DNA from 2 places in the Marinobacterium sp. YM272 genome. Region 2 is predicted to be linked to the other one. Evidence: riboswitches for the same ligand, from Rfam matches in the RefSeq annotation. Region 2 holds a riboswitch; the other holds the start of a gene.
What was found. Region 2 has a riboswitch for cyclic di-GMP ahead of ACQUQP_RS13105 (Ig-like domain-containing protein). Riboswitches for the same ligand answer to the same signal wherever they lie in the genome.

Region 1: another riboswitch for cyclic di-GMP. It lies ahead of ACQUQP_RS07355 (HDOD domain-containing protein); the one in region 2 lies ahead of ACQUQP_RS13105 (Ig-like domain-containing protein).

Annotation. Positions count from the first base shown of each region.
Region 1 is NZ_CP194171.1:1,601,813-1,607,246, forward strand. It holds gene folX (dihydroneopterin triphosphate 2'-epimerase) at 1-291, shown strand, start outside; gene ACQUQP_RS07345 (inorganic triphosphatase) at 334-1,449, shown strand; gene folM (dihydromonapterin reductase) at 1,439-2,146, shown strand; cyclic di-GMP riboswitch class I at 2,390-2,464, shown strand; gene ACQUQP_RS07355 (HDOD domain-containing protein) at 2,617-3,888, shown strand; gene ggpS (glucosylglycerol-phosphate synthase) at 4,412-5,434, shown strand, end outside.
Region 2 is NZ_CP194171.1:2,948,979-2,954,412, forward strand. It holds gene ACQUQP_RS13090 (ExeA family protein) at 1-1,017, opposite strand, end outside; gene ACQUQP_RS13095 (sigma 54-interacting transcriptional regulator) at 1,238-2,653, shown strand; gene ACQUQP_RS13100 (hypothetical protein) at 2,818-3,057, shown strand; cyclic di-GMP riboswitch class I at 3,527-3,607, shown strand; gene ACQUQP_RS13105 (Ig-like domain-containing protein) at 3,673-5,001, shown strand; gene ACQUQP_RS13110 (MSCRAMM family protein) at 5,068-5,434, opposite strand, start outside.

The sequences.
Region 1 (5,434 bases), 1.3 Mb from region 2:
AAACAGAAGCTCCAGGACGTGATTATCAATGTGCTGGTACGGTACCGGGTGCGCAGTGCTATCGAGCACAACGATATCGATCATGCGTTGAACTATCGCACCATCAACAAGGCGATCATCAACCATGTCGAAGATGGCAAGTTCCTGCTGCTGGAGCGCCTGGTCAGCGAGGTGCTGGCACTGGTGATGGAGGATCCGATGGTCTGCTTTGCCCAGGTCGAGGTGGATAAGCCGCACGCACTGCGCTTTGCTGATTCGGTATCGATCACGCTGTGCGATCGCCGCGATTGAGCAGGCTTGGAGTCGAGCGTTTTAACTGCGGGGGAGGCTGATGTGGGCGTATTGACCGAAACGGAAATCAAGCTGCGCCTGTCCGCTTCCCTGACGCTGGAGCTGTCGGCGCTGCCGGTGTTTGCGCAGCGGCTTGTTGGTCACTGGCAGCAGGTCGAACTCACTAATCAGTACTTCGATACGCCCGATCTGGCGCTTGATCGCGCGGGGTTCGCCCTGCGTCTGCGGCGGGATGGCGACCAGGTGATTCAAACCTTCAAGGGCCGCGGTGACAGCCTTGCCGGACTGTCTGTACGTGCCGAGTGGGACTGGTATCTGCAGCAGGAGCTGCTGGAGCCCGAACGTCTGCTTGAGTTCGACCTGCCATCCGGCGTGGATGCCAGGGTCCTTGAGCAGCTGACGCCGCTGTTTCGCACCGATTTCACCCGTACCAAGGGCTCCCTGCAATGGCGTCGCGACGGCGAGCCGGTGGAAATCGAGGTGGCGCTGGACCGGGGTGATGCACGTACTCCTGAGCGTATCGAACCGTTCAGGGAGCTGGAGCTGGAGTTGCGCCAGGGTCCCCAGGAAGCGCTGCTGGAATTTGCCATGGAGGTTGCCCGCGAGCTCCCCGTTATGCCCTGGGACAGTGCCAAGGCTGAGCGGGGCTATCGGCTGGTGGAGGCGGGGCGAAGGCCACTTCCGCCGGTGCTTCGGGAGCGGGTGACCGAGCTGCCTGTCGATGACGCGCTGACCGAACTCTGTCGCTACCTGCTCAGCCTGGCGTTGACCGATTCGGAACTGCTGGCGATGGGCGATTCCCGGGCTTTGGCACAGGTTGAAAGGACGCTGGATTATCTGCGTGTGTTCAGTGGTCTGGCGATCCGTCTGGGGGAGGATTTCCCGCCTGACAGTGTGGATCGAATTGTACGCTTGCAGCGCGCTCTGGCCTGTCTCGATCTTTCTGTTTCGCAAAAATCGAGCGCCCAGGCCGCTTTGGCATTGCTGGAGCGGGGCTGTGACTGGGGGCTTTTAACCCTCAGTCTCTCGCAGTGGTTACTGCGGTGGCATCAGCCTGGGCGGGCGCAGAAAGAGCAGAAAAAATTGCAGGGCGTCAGCCTGAGTGCTGAAGAGATCAGCCTGTTTGAAAGTCTGAGAAAGGAGTGTCATGGAGACTAAATCCTGGGTGCTGATTACCGGCGGCGCTCAACGGCTGGGGCTGCACTGTGCGAAGCGCCTGGTCGAGGATGGCTTTAACGTCATGATCACCTGCCGTTCCCACCGGCAGGAGTGGGCGGGCGAACCTCTGGAGGGCGTTGAGGTGCTGCTGGCTGATTTCTCCACCGTCGAGGGGATCGAAGCGCTGATTGCCGATATCGATCGGCGCGCTCTGCGGTTACGGGCAATTATTCACAATGCCTCAACCTGGATGGATGACAGCGAGGGTGCAGAGGCGATGCAGCAGATGATGATGGTGCACATGCAGGCGCCTTATCTGATCAATCAGGCCGCCCGACGCTGGTTCGGCGCGGACCGTCAGGGCGACATCATCCATATGACGGATTGGGTTGCGGGGCAGGGCTCCGCGAGGCACATCGCGTACGCCGCCACGAAAGCGGCACTGGAAAATATGACGCTCTCGTTTGCAGGGTTGTTGGCGCCTGATGTGAAGGTCAACAGTATTGCGCCCTCGATGATCCTGTTTAACCCGGATGACGATGCGGCCTATCGTGAGAAAACCCTGAAAAAATCTGCCCTCGGGATCGAACCCGGCGCTGAAGTGGTCTACCAGGCGGTTCGCTATCTGCTGGATAACCCCTACGTCACGGGGAGTTGTATGGAACTTAATGGCGGACGTAACGTCAAACCCCGCTGATCGACGAGTGGAATAAAAGGACTTAGGCATAATCCGTTATTCAGTTGTATCGGTTTTGATACATAGACGGATCTGCAGGGCGCCCGTCGCCTTGATGCCAGACAGGGATTTAGTGGAGTTAAATGGCAACGTTGTTCATTCTTCGAACAGCCTTGTGCTATATTCCCCTAAACAGGGAGTGGTTACCAAGCACTGCGTGGTAACGCGTGTCTGCTCCCTCTGATCATCATTAATCCGGATCCTTTCTCGAAAAGGCAAACCCCGAGCAATCGGGTGACGCAAAGTCACGGATCCCTTTGGGATGGCCGGGCTGTCGAAGGAGAGTGAACTAGAAGAGTCCACCACTTCTGAGGATCTGAAGTATGCTTTTTACTTTGGGAGACGCTCAGAACTGACAACTGCTCTGAGCGAGTCTGTGGGTTACAGGTGCGCCGGTTATCGCCGGGTACCGATTAATTGACGAGCGCGATATGGACAGGGCTGACACAGGTGGCACCAAGGATTCCGGGCCACTGAAAATTCTATTGATCGATCCACACTCTGCATTTGTAACCTGGGGCAGTGGCCTCGTGCAGGAAGGCTGTAACTGGGATGTGGTGCGCAGTGATGATCCCCGTGTTGCCCTCCAGCTGTTGCGGCAGACCGCCTTTGACGCCGTCATCGTAGGCGCCATTTCCAGTTTTGAGCGCGAGATCGGTATCCTCAAGCAGGTGGGAGAGGTCAAGCCGAAAGTCGCCCGTATTCTGCTCTCTCCGCCACTCAGCTCGGCTAAGCTGGCGAAAGCCCTGGATGTGGTGCACCGCTCCATTTTCCAGGGCGCGAGTATTGCCGAGATCGTAAGCTCCGTTGAGCAGACGGTTCAGGTGACCCGTCAGCTCTACCGTGACAAGGTGGTGCGCTCCTTTGCCGCTTTCCGCCGGCTTCCCTCATCCCCCTCGATCTACCGGGAACTGAGTAACGCGCTGAGCAGTGAGCGCACCAGCACCCGTGATATCGCCCTGATCGTTGAGCGTGATCCGGCCCTGGCGGCGCGGATAATCCGGCTGGTGAACTCCAGTTACTTCGGCCTGAGCCGGCACATTTCAAGCCTGACAGAAGCGCTGACGCTATTGGGCGTGCGCACGGTACGTGGTCTTGCACTTGCCGGGCATCTCAACGCCCATTACCCGCAGGGAGATGGCTGGAAACTTTTCTCCTTCGATAAAATGAACCAGCGTGCCCTCAGCGTGGCACGTCTGTCCCAGGAGATTGCCACACCTTTCGCCAAGGGGAACCCGGCGATCAAGGATCAGGCGTTCCTGGCAGGACTGCTGCTCGATATCGGCATGTTGATGCTCGCCGCCGAGCAGGGTGAGGGATACCTCAAGGTGCTGCGTTTTGCGGCACGCAAGAAGCAGCCGCTGCATCTGGTGGAGCGCATGGCGTATGGCGTGACTCACGCGGAGCTGGGTGCCTATCTGCTGGATATGTGGAACCTGTCACCTCAGGTGGTGGAGGCGGTGATGCTGCACCACTCTCCGGAGGAGTCAGTCGGTCAAACCTTTAGCCCGCTCTGTGCCGTGCATATCGCCGATGCGTTGCTGCCGACCATCGACAACGAGCTCGGGGTCGACCTGTCCGCGACGCTGAGCGAGGGATATATCGAGCGCCTGGATCTGAAAGGGGAGTTGCCGGGCTGGAAGATGGCCGCCAATGCCTATCGTGTCCGGATGCGCAAGTCTGAACAGGCCGAGTCAGCCTGAGTATTTCCCTTCCTGCCAGACCACCGCTCGCCCAAGCGGTGGTTCGCAAATTGCATATTCCCTAAACGTACGAGGAGAACATCCCCGGGCGCGTCGTTTTTCTAACAGGAGGTAATAACAGAGGTTGCTTTGAATGCTGGGGCCACGTTGACACGTCGCCGCTAAGCAGCCACGCTGGGTAGAGCCGATCAGCATCTTCGAACATATCGGCTTGCTGGCAAGTTATGTATTTGATTTGTAATCGAAATACCCCTTCAAGTTTTATCTCTACGCCAGCGCGCACCGCTTGGGTGGGTCGCTCCTCAAGCCTGTCTTCACCCCATTCCAGCCTTTCATACCCTATTCTCATTCCGGATGTCGGTTTTCCGTCAGGCCTGCCTGCACTGTTTTTGTGCATAAGATGGCAGGTTCTGGAAAACCTGCGCTGTTTCAAACCGTCGAACCCGCCTGCCGCCAAGTGGCTGACCGAGGGTTCCGGTTTTCTGCCGCGTCCGGCCTCTATCCACGTGAAGGAGTCCAAAATATGATTTTAGCGACCGATCTCGATGGTACTTTTCTCAGCGGTAACCCCGATGACAGGGCGCGCCTTTATCAACTGATCAATGCCCACCCGGGGATTCGCCTGGTCTTTGTTACCGGGCGTGGCCTTGAGGCGGTGATGCCGCTGCTCTCCGATCCTGGGATTCCCGAGCCGGAGTATATTATTTGTGATGTGGGTGCCACGGTCATCGATGGCGCTACGTTGCAGCCGGTGTCCGAGCTGCTTGAAGAGATTGAGCAGAACTGGCCCGGTGATATCCCTATTGTTCAGGCGATGGAGCGGTTCGAAAATATCCGCCGCCAGGAGGTGCCACAGACACGTCGTAGTTCCTGGTTCTGTGAGCGCGATGCGGTCACCGATGAAGTTCGTCAGATCGCCGAGGATCTGGGCTGTGACCTGCTGTACTCATCCAACTACTACCTGGATTTTCTTCCTAAGGGGGCCAACAAGGGCGCGACACTCAAGCGCCTGGTCGAGTACATGGGCGAGCATGAGGACGATGTTCTTACAGCCGGCGATACGCTGAATGATCTGCCGATGCTCGAAGGGCAGTTCAAGGGGGTTTGTGTAGGGGGCTCGGAACAGGACCTGCTGGATGCCACCGAGAAGAATGCCTGGATTCTGCATTCGGATGAGCCCGGCTGCAGCGGTATCCTGGATGCGATGAGTCACTTCGGCTTTCTTGGTCCTCAGGGTGTGGCCCACGAGGGGTTTGACGATACCGAGCGCGGCACATCGGACCTGGTGATGGTGTATCACCGTCTGCCCTATGAAGAGGTACGTGAGAAAGGCAAGGTGCGTCGCCAGCCGCACAGCTCGCCCAACGGGATTCTGCCGACGCTGCTAAGCTTTTTTGCCGACGGTACCCGCGGTGCCTGGATCGCCTGGAGTATCGATGACGGTACCGAAGATCCTTTCGTCACCCACACCAGTGTGGATAAGGAAGCCTATCCCAACCTGATCTGCTCTCGCGTACCGCTGGTCAAGGAAGACGTGGATATCTTC
Region 2 (5,434 bases):
CGGACTTTCGGGCTCGGCTATTACCTGTTCGGCTTCCGCATCATCAAGCAATCCGCGCACCGACGAGGTCAGATCCGACACACCCCCGCCCTTATAAAACACCGACAGCGCAAAGCCTGCACCCCAGGCCATCAATCCGATAACCACCGCTGCCGCGAGAATCCCGCGCTTGCTCTGCGATGCCGGAATCGCCATCGGCACCTCATCACCAAAGACCTCATGGGCCGCCTTTTTCAGCGTTTCACTGCTTACCTCATTCTGTTTTTGAACATAGGTTCCCAAAAGCGCCCGGTCACATACCAGGTTGATCAAACGCGGTACCCCGCCGGTCAGACGGTAAAGCTGTTTCATCAGGGAGTCAGGAAAAACCGGCCGGTTAAGACCGGCAACAGCCAGGCGATGACGCATATAGAGAGGCAGATCGGTGGGCGACAGGGGCCCAAGATGATAGCGGGCAGTGATCCGCTGCGAGAGCTGGCGCAGATCTTCCCGCGCAAGCATCTCCAGCAGCTCCGGCTGACCCACCAGAATCACATTCAGCAGCTTGTGCTCGCTGGTTTCCAGGTTCGTCAGCAATCGAACCTGCTCCAGCAGATCCACCGACAGTTGCTGGGCTTCATCGATCAGCAGAACCGTATTGCGCCCGGCGGCATAGCGTCTTAGCAGCTCCTGGTAAATCCGATCCACCAGCTGCTTTACCGTCACCGGCTGCTCACTTGCCTGATGAATATCAAGCTCGTCGCAGATCGTCTCCAGCAGCTCCTGCACACTGAGGCGCGGGTTAAGGATCAGCGCCACATCTGACGAGTCATCAGACAGCTGCTCAAGAAGCTGACGGGCCACCGTGGTTTTGCCGGTGCCGACCTCCCCGGTAAGCAACACAAAGCCACCGTCTATCGTTATCCCGTATAGAAGGTGCGCCAGCGCTTCCTGATGCTGTTCACTCATGAACAGATAGCGCGGATTCGGTGCAATCGAGAAAGGCGACTCGCGTAACCCGAAATAGTTACAGTACATCTCACATGCCCAAAGCGTTGCTCAATTACTTTTCACTATAGTCAGGAAGCGACGGGATTGGAGTACAAAAACGCTACAGATAGATGATGAAATCTTTGCACCCATCCCTGACACCCCTTGTAGAGTTCTCTCTTTAAGACACTTTCGGTCAACTATACTTCGATTCATAAACTACGCGTCACATAAACGTTAGTTTTTAGTATCAACCGGACATATTGCTATGGATATTTACAAGACGAGGGAACACCCCAGACCTCAGCCTGTAAGAGATGCTCTGTTTGTGGACCTGCGCCCTGAAAGCGATATTTCCAGGGAGCTGTCACAGCTGAGCGGTTGGGCTTTACACAAGGTAAACAGCCTGGAAGAGGCCGATACATCTCTTCTGCAACAGAATTTCTTTGTCGGTGTAGCCCATATCGACTGGTCTGATCCCTCTATCCATCAGGAGCTTTCCAGCTTTTTCCAGCAGCATAACCAGATCGCCTGGATTGCACTGATTCGTCCTGAATACCTCCGAGATATCGAGTTAAGGCGGGCATTGTTCGAAAACTTCTATGATTATTTCTCACTGCCGCTCGGCGACAACATCGACAACCTGGAGACGATTCTCGGTCACGCCTACGGCATCTATCATCTGCAGCAGCTGGAAAGCGACGATAAGGGCATCAACGACGAGTTCCAGATGGTGGGAACCAGCCCGCAGATGCTGTCTATCTTTGACCAGGTGCGCAAGGTCTCCAAAACCGATGCGCCTGTGCTGATCACCGGCGAGAGCGGAACCGGCAAGGAGCTGATCGCACGAGCGATCCACCAACGCTCCAAACGCAGCGCCTACCCCTTTGTTGCCGTTAATTGCGGATCCCTGCCTGAAACCCTGATCCATTCAGAACTGTTCGGCTATGAGAAAGGGGCGTTTACCGGCGCAGCCCAGCGGCGCCTGGGCCGCATAGAAGCGGCCGATCAGGGCTCGCTGTTTCTTGATGAAATCGGCGACCTGGACCTGAACCTGCAAGCACATCTGCTGCGTTTTCTGCAGGAAGGCACCATCGAGCGCCTCGGTAACAACACCCCGATGCACGTAGACACACGTGTTATTGCGGCGACAAATATCGACCTGAACAAGGCGGTTGAACAGGGTCGTTTTCGCGAAGACCTTTTTTACCGCCTCAGTGTACTGAACATCGACCTCCCTCCCCTGCGCAACCGTGGTGAGGACAAGGAGCTGCTGGCTCGCTTCTTCTTTAAAAAGTTCGCCAGCGACCACAACGGCCAGCTGCGCGGATTCACCGATGAAGCGATCGATGCGATCAACCATCACACCTGGCCCGGCAATGTGCGCGAGCTGATCAACCGTGTACGCCGCGGCATGATCATGAGTGACAACAAGCTGATCACCCCACAGGACCTTAACCTCTCCTCCGAGGTGGTCTCAAAAACGGAGCCGATCAGGACACTGAGCGAAGCGCGCTCAGAGGCCGAAAAGCGGGTGATATGCGTCACCCTGGACAGGTTCAACCACAACATCTCCCGCGCTGCCAAAGCGCTGGGAGTCTCCCGTGTGACCCTTTACCGGATGATGGAAAAACACCATCTGGACAGCAAGGAAAACGGTCAGCCTCCTCTCCAACACACGTAAACAGCGGGTCCGTACTGATCTTCACTGTACGGATCCCGTTACAAATTTACATTGCAGCCTCTCCTCCAAGCTCCCTCTTACACTAGTCATCCCTTTGCGTTCAATGCCTTAAAGACTCTGGCCCGTTAGCTGCAGTAATTTTTTGACTATGGGGAGTTTTCCACATGGAAAAACGATACCGGCGTATGTTGCTTAATCATCGCCTCATCAAACAGGACGAAGCGGAACAGGAACGTCTTCAAAGCTCCGGCGCATCCGAGGATACGCAAGACCGGAGTGCCGACACTCGGAGTAAGGAAATGAACAGAAAACGCACCTGGCGCCGCCTCAAGCCTGCCTTCCATACCATTGAGGGTTACCCGGTAGAGATCCATATCACCCTATGGGATGAAATTGAAAATTAATATAACGAAAAATTCTTGTTTCTTTTATGTAACAACTAAGATCTTACGCTGTTCTGTAAATGTAACAGTTTCAACTATTTAACCGTAGCCAAAACACCTCAAAACCTCCACAGCAAATACTAACCTCACCATTATTCGTTACAATTATTTAACATCAAAAAGCAATTAAAACCGCCCTGTAAACCAGGCTAATCAGTATTTATTTGCTCATCCCTGCCTTATCAGATTAGTTACAAAACTCCTTATTTAAAATTCTATTACTGTCCTGATATGATCCACCCAGCATTTAATCGTATCGATTAATTAACAGGACATTTTTCCGATGTAACTATTTGCTTCAGTATCACAGCCAAACCGCCGATTAGTCTTGTTTGGGCGGTTGCTGTTGTACAGCTTGCAAACCGCTCCAGATGAGCGGCAGAACAACCGTTACACGATTGAAACACACAATTTAACTGTAAAAGATCCTCTCCCGAAAAGGCAAAGCTCTCAGGAGCCGCGCAAAGTCACGGGCCTCGCGTTTCATCATCGAGGTAGCCGGATTGCCGAAGGAGACACATCTCTTTGGAATCATCGCCAGGGGATCTTGCTGAATATTAATTTCAGGAGGGCCCCATGGCATCTCGAATAGCAATGCACGCGCTGCCAAAGGCAGCCATCACCCTGTCGGTCGCGTTCGGACTGGTCCTGTCATCTCATGCCATGGCCGCAAAGCCAGAAGGCAAGGGAAAGAATTCAACGACCACTGAAAGCACCAGCCCCTCCTCTGATCCACTTTCGCTGACAACCGAGAATTACAACTTCCGCAACCTATCCGGCGACAACAGCTGTCTGGGTGAAGATGATCATCTGATCTGGGAAGCACTGGGAAGCCTTCAGCCCGGTGAAAGCTTCAGCTTTACACCCAAATACGCTGCCTGTAACTACCACCCCGCTGCCATCACGGTGCAGCTGGAATGGGAAGGTAGCGAACTGCAATTATCCAGTACGGTGCCCTACAGGGATTACTCAAGCTCTGATATTGAGCAAACCGGCAAAGCGGTAATAGCGCCGAATGTTGGCAACACGTCCCAGCTCTGTATGTTCCCCAACTACAAGGAAGAAGGGATCAACTACACCATCACCGTCACCAATGTGGGTGATACAGCGGCCAACAATATCGTTGTCGATGGCCACAGTGAAAACGATTGGGTCAGGTATTACTACAATCGCTGCGTCAATGCGGACGCCGATAACGATGGCTGGAACGATGCGTTGGAACACACCATGGGAAGCCTGGTCCGCTATATCGGCTATATCGACGGCGAATTCCAGATGGACAAACTCTGGGGGCCCAACTACCTCCGCGCACAGGCCGACACCCTAAGTGCACACGATGAAGTCGACAGCTACCCGGCGGATTTTAACGATGACGGCGCCGTTGACCAGTTCGACCTGGATCGTATTGCTTTGCACCTGGGTGAGGGTAACGGCGTTCCACTGGAAGCGATCAGCCCGAACCCCAGCGACCCAGCTTACCTTTACAGCAACGTATTTGAGTGGCGCCGTTTTGACCTGGATGGGGACGGATATGTCTCCCAGTCCGATATAGACATCGTCGCCTCTCTAGTCGGGTACATATTACCGATGACTGAAGACATCATTGCACCGACAGCACGAGTTGTGTATCCCGCAGACAATGGCACCATAGCAAAAGGCGGTTATACCCTGATCAAGGGCCATGTCTGGGATAACGCAAGTATTGTACAGGTGGACTACATCGTGAACGGCCGGACCGAGTGTTCTGCTACTCGCCCGTCGCCAAACTGGGGAACGACCTCACCGTTCTATTACTGCGGCTGGCAGGTTCCCAAAAAGCAGGGAACCCATGATATTGAGATCCAGGTGCAGGATGCGGCGGGTAATATCAGCAGCAGCGGTATTGTTCAAGTAATCGCGCAATAAGCGGTAACAACATGAAGGGCGGGATATACCCGCCCTTCTTACTTTGAAGTTACAGGAACTACCGCATCACGGATCGATAGTGATTTCGCAGATCAGCGTCACGGTCGGGTCGGTCGGCAGCAAGTCGTACACTGTCAGGCTTCCGTCCCCATCGGCTTCGGTTCCACCGTTATACTCGTTACCGTCGGTATCGGTGCACTTGATGGTTGAGGCGGTACCGCCTACAACCTGCGAGTCAACCGATACGGTAACATTTGTCAGCGGTGTATTGCTGAAGCTAACAGTTGCTTCATTACCATCACCACACTCGGATGCCAAGCTAACCGTTACATCCTTGGCTTCTTCTGCGTCAGCCACATAGCCGTCCGGTACATCTTCCGTTACGGTGTAATCACCGATGCCCTCGAGGCTACTAACCAACAGGCCTTCGTAG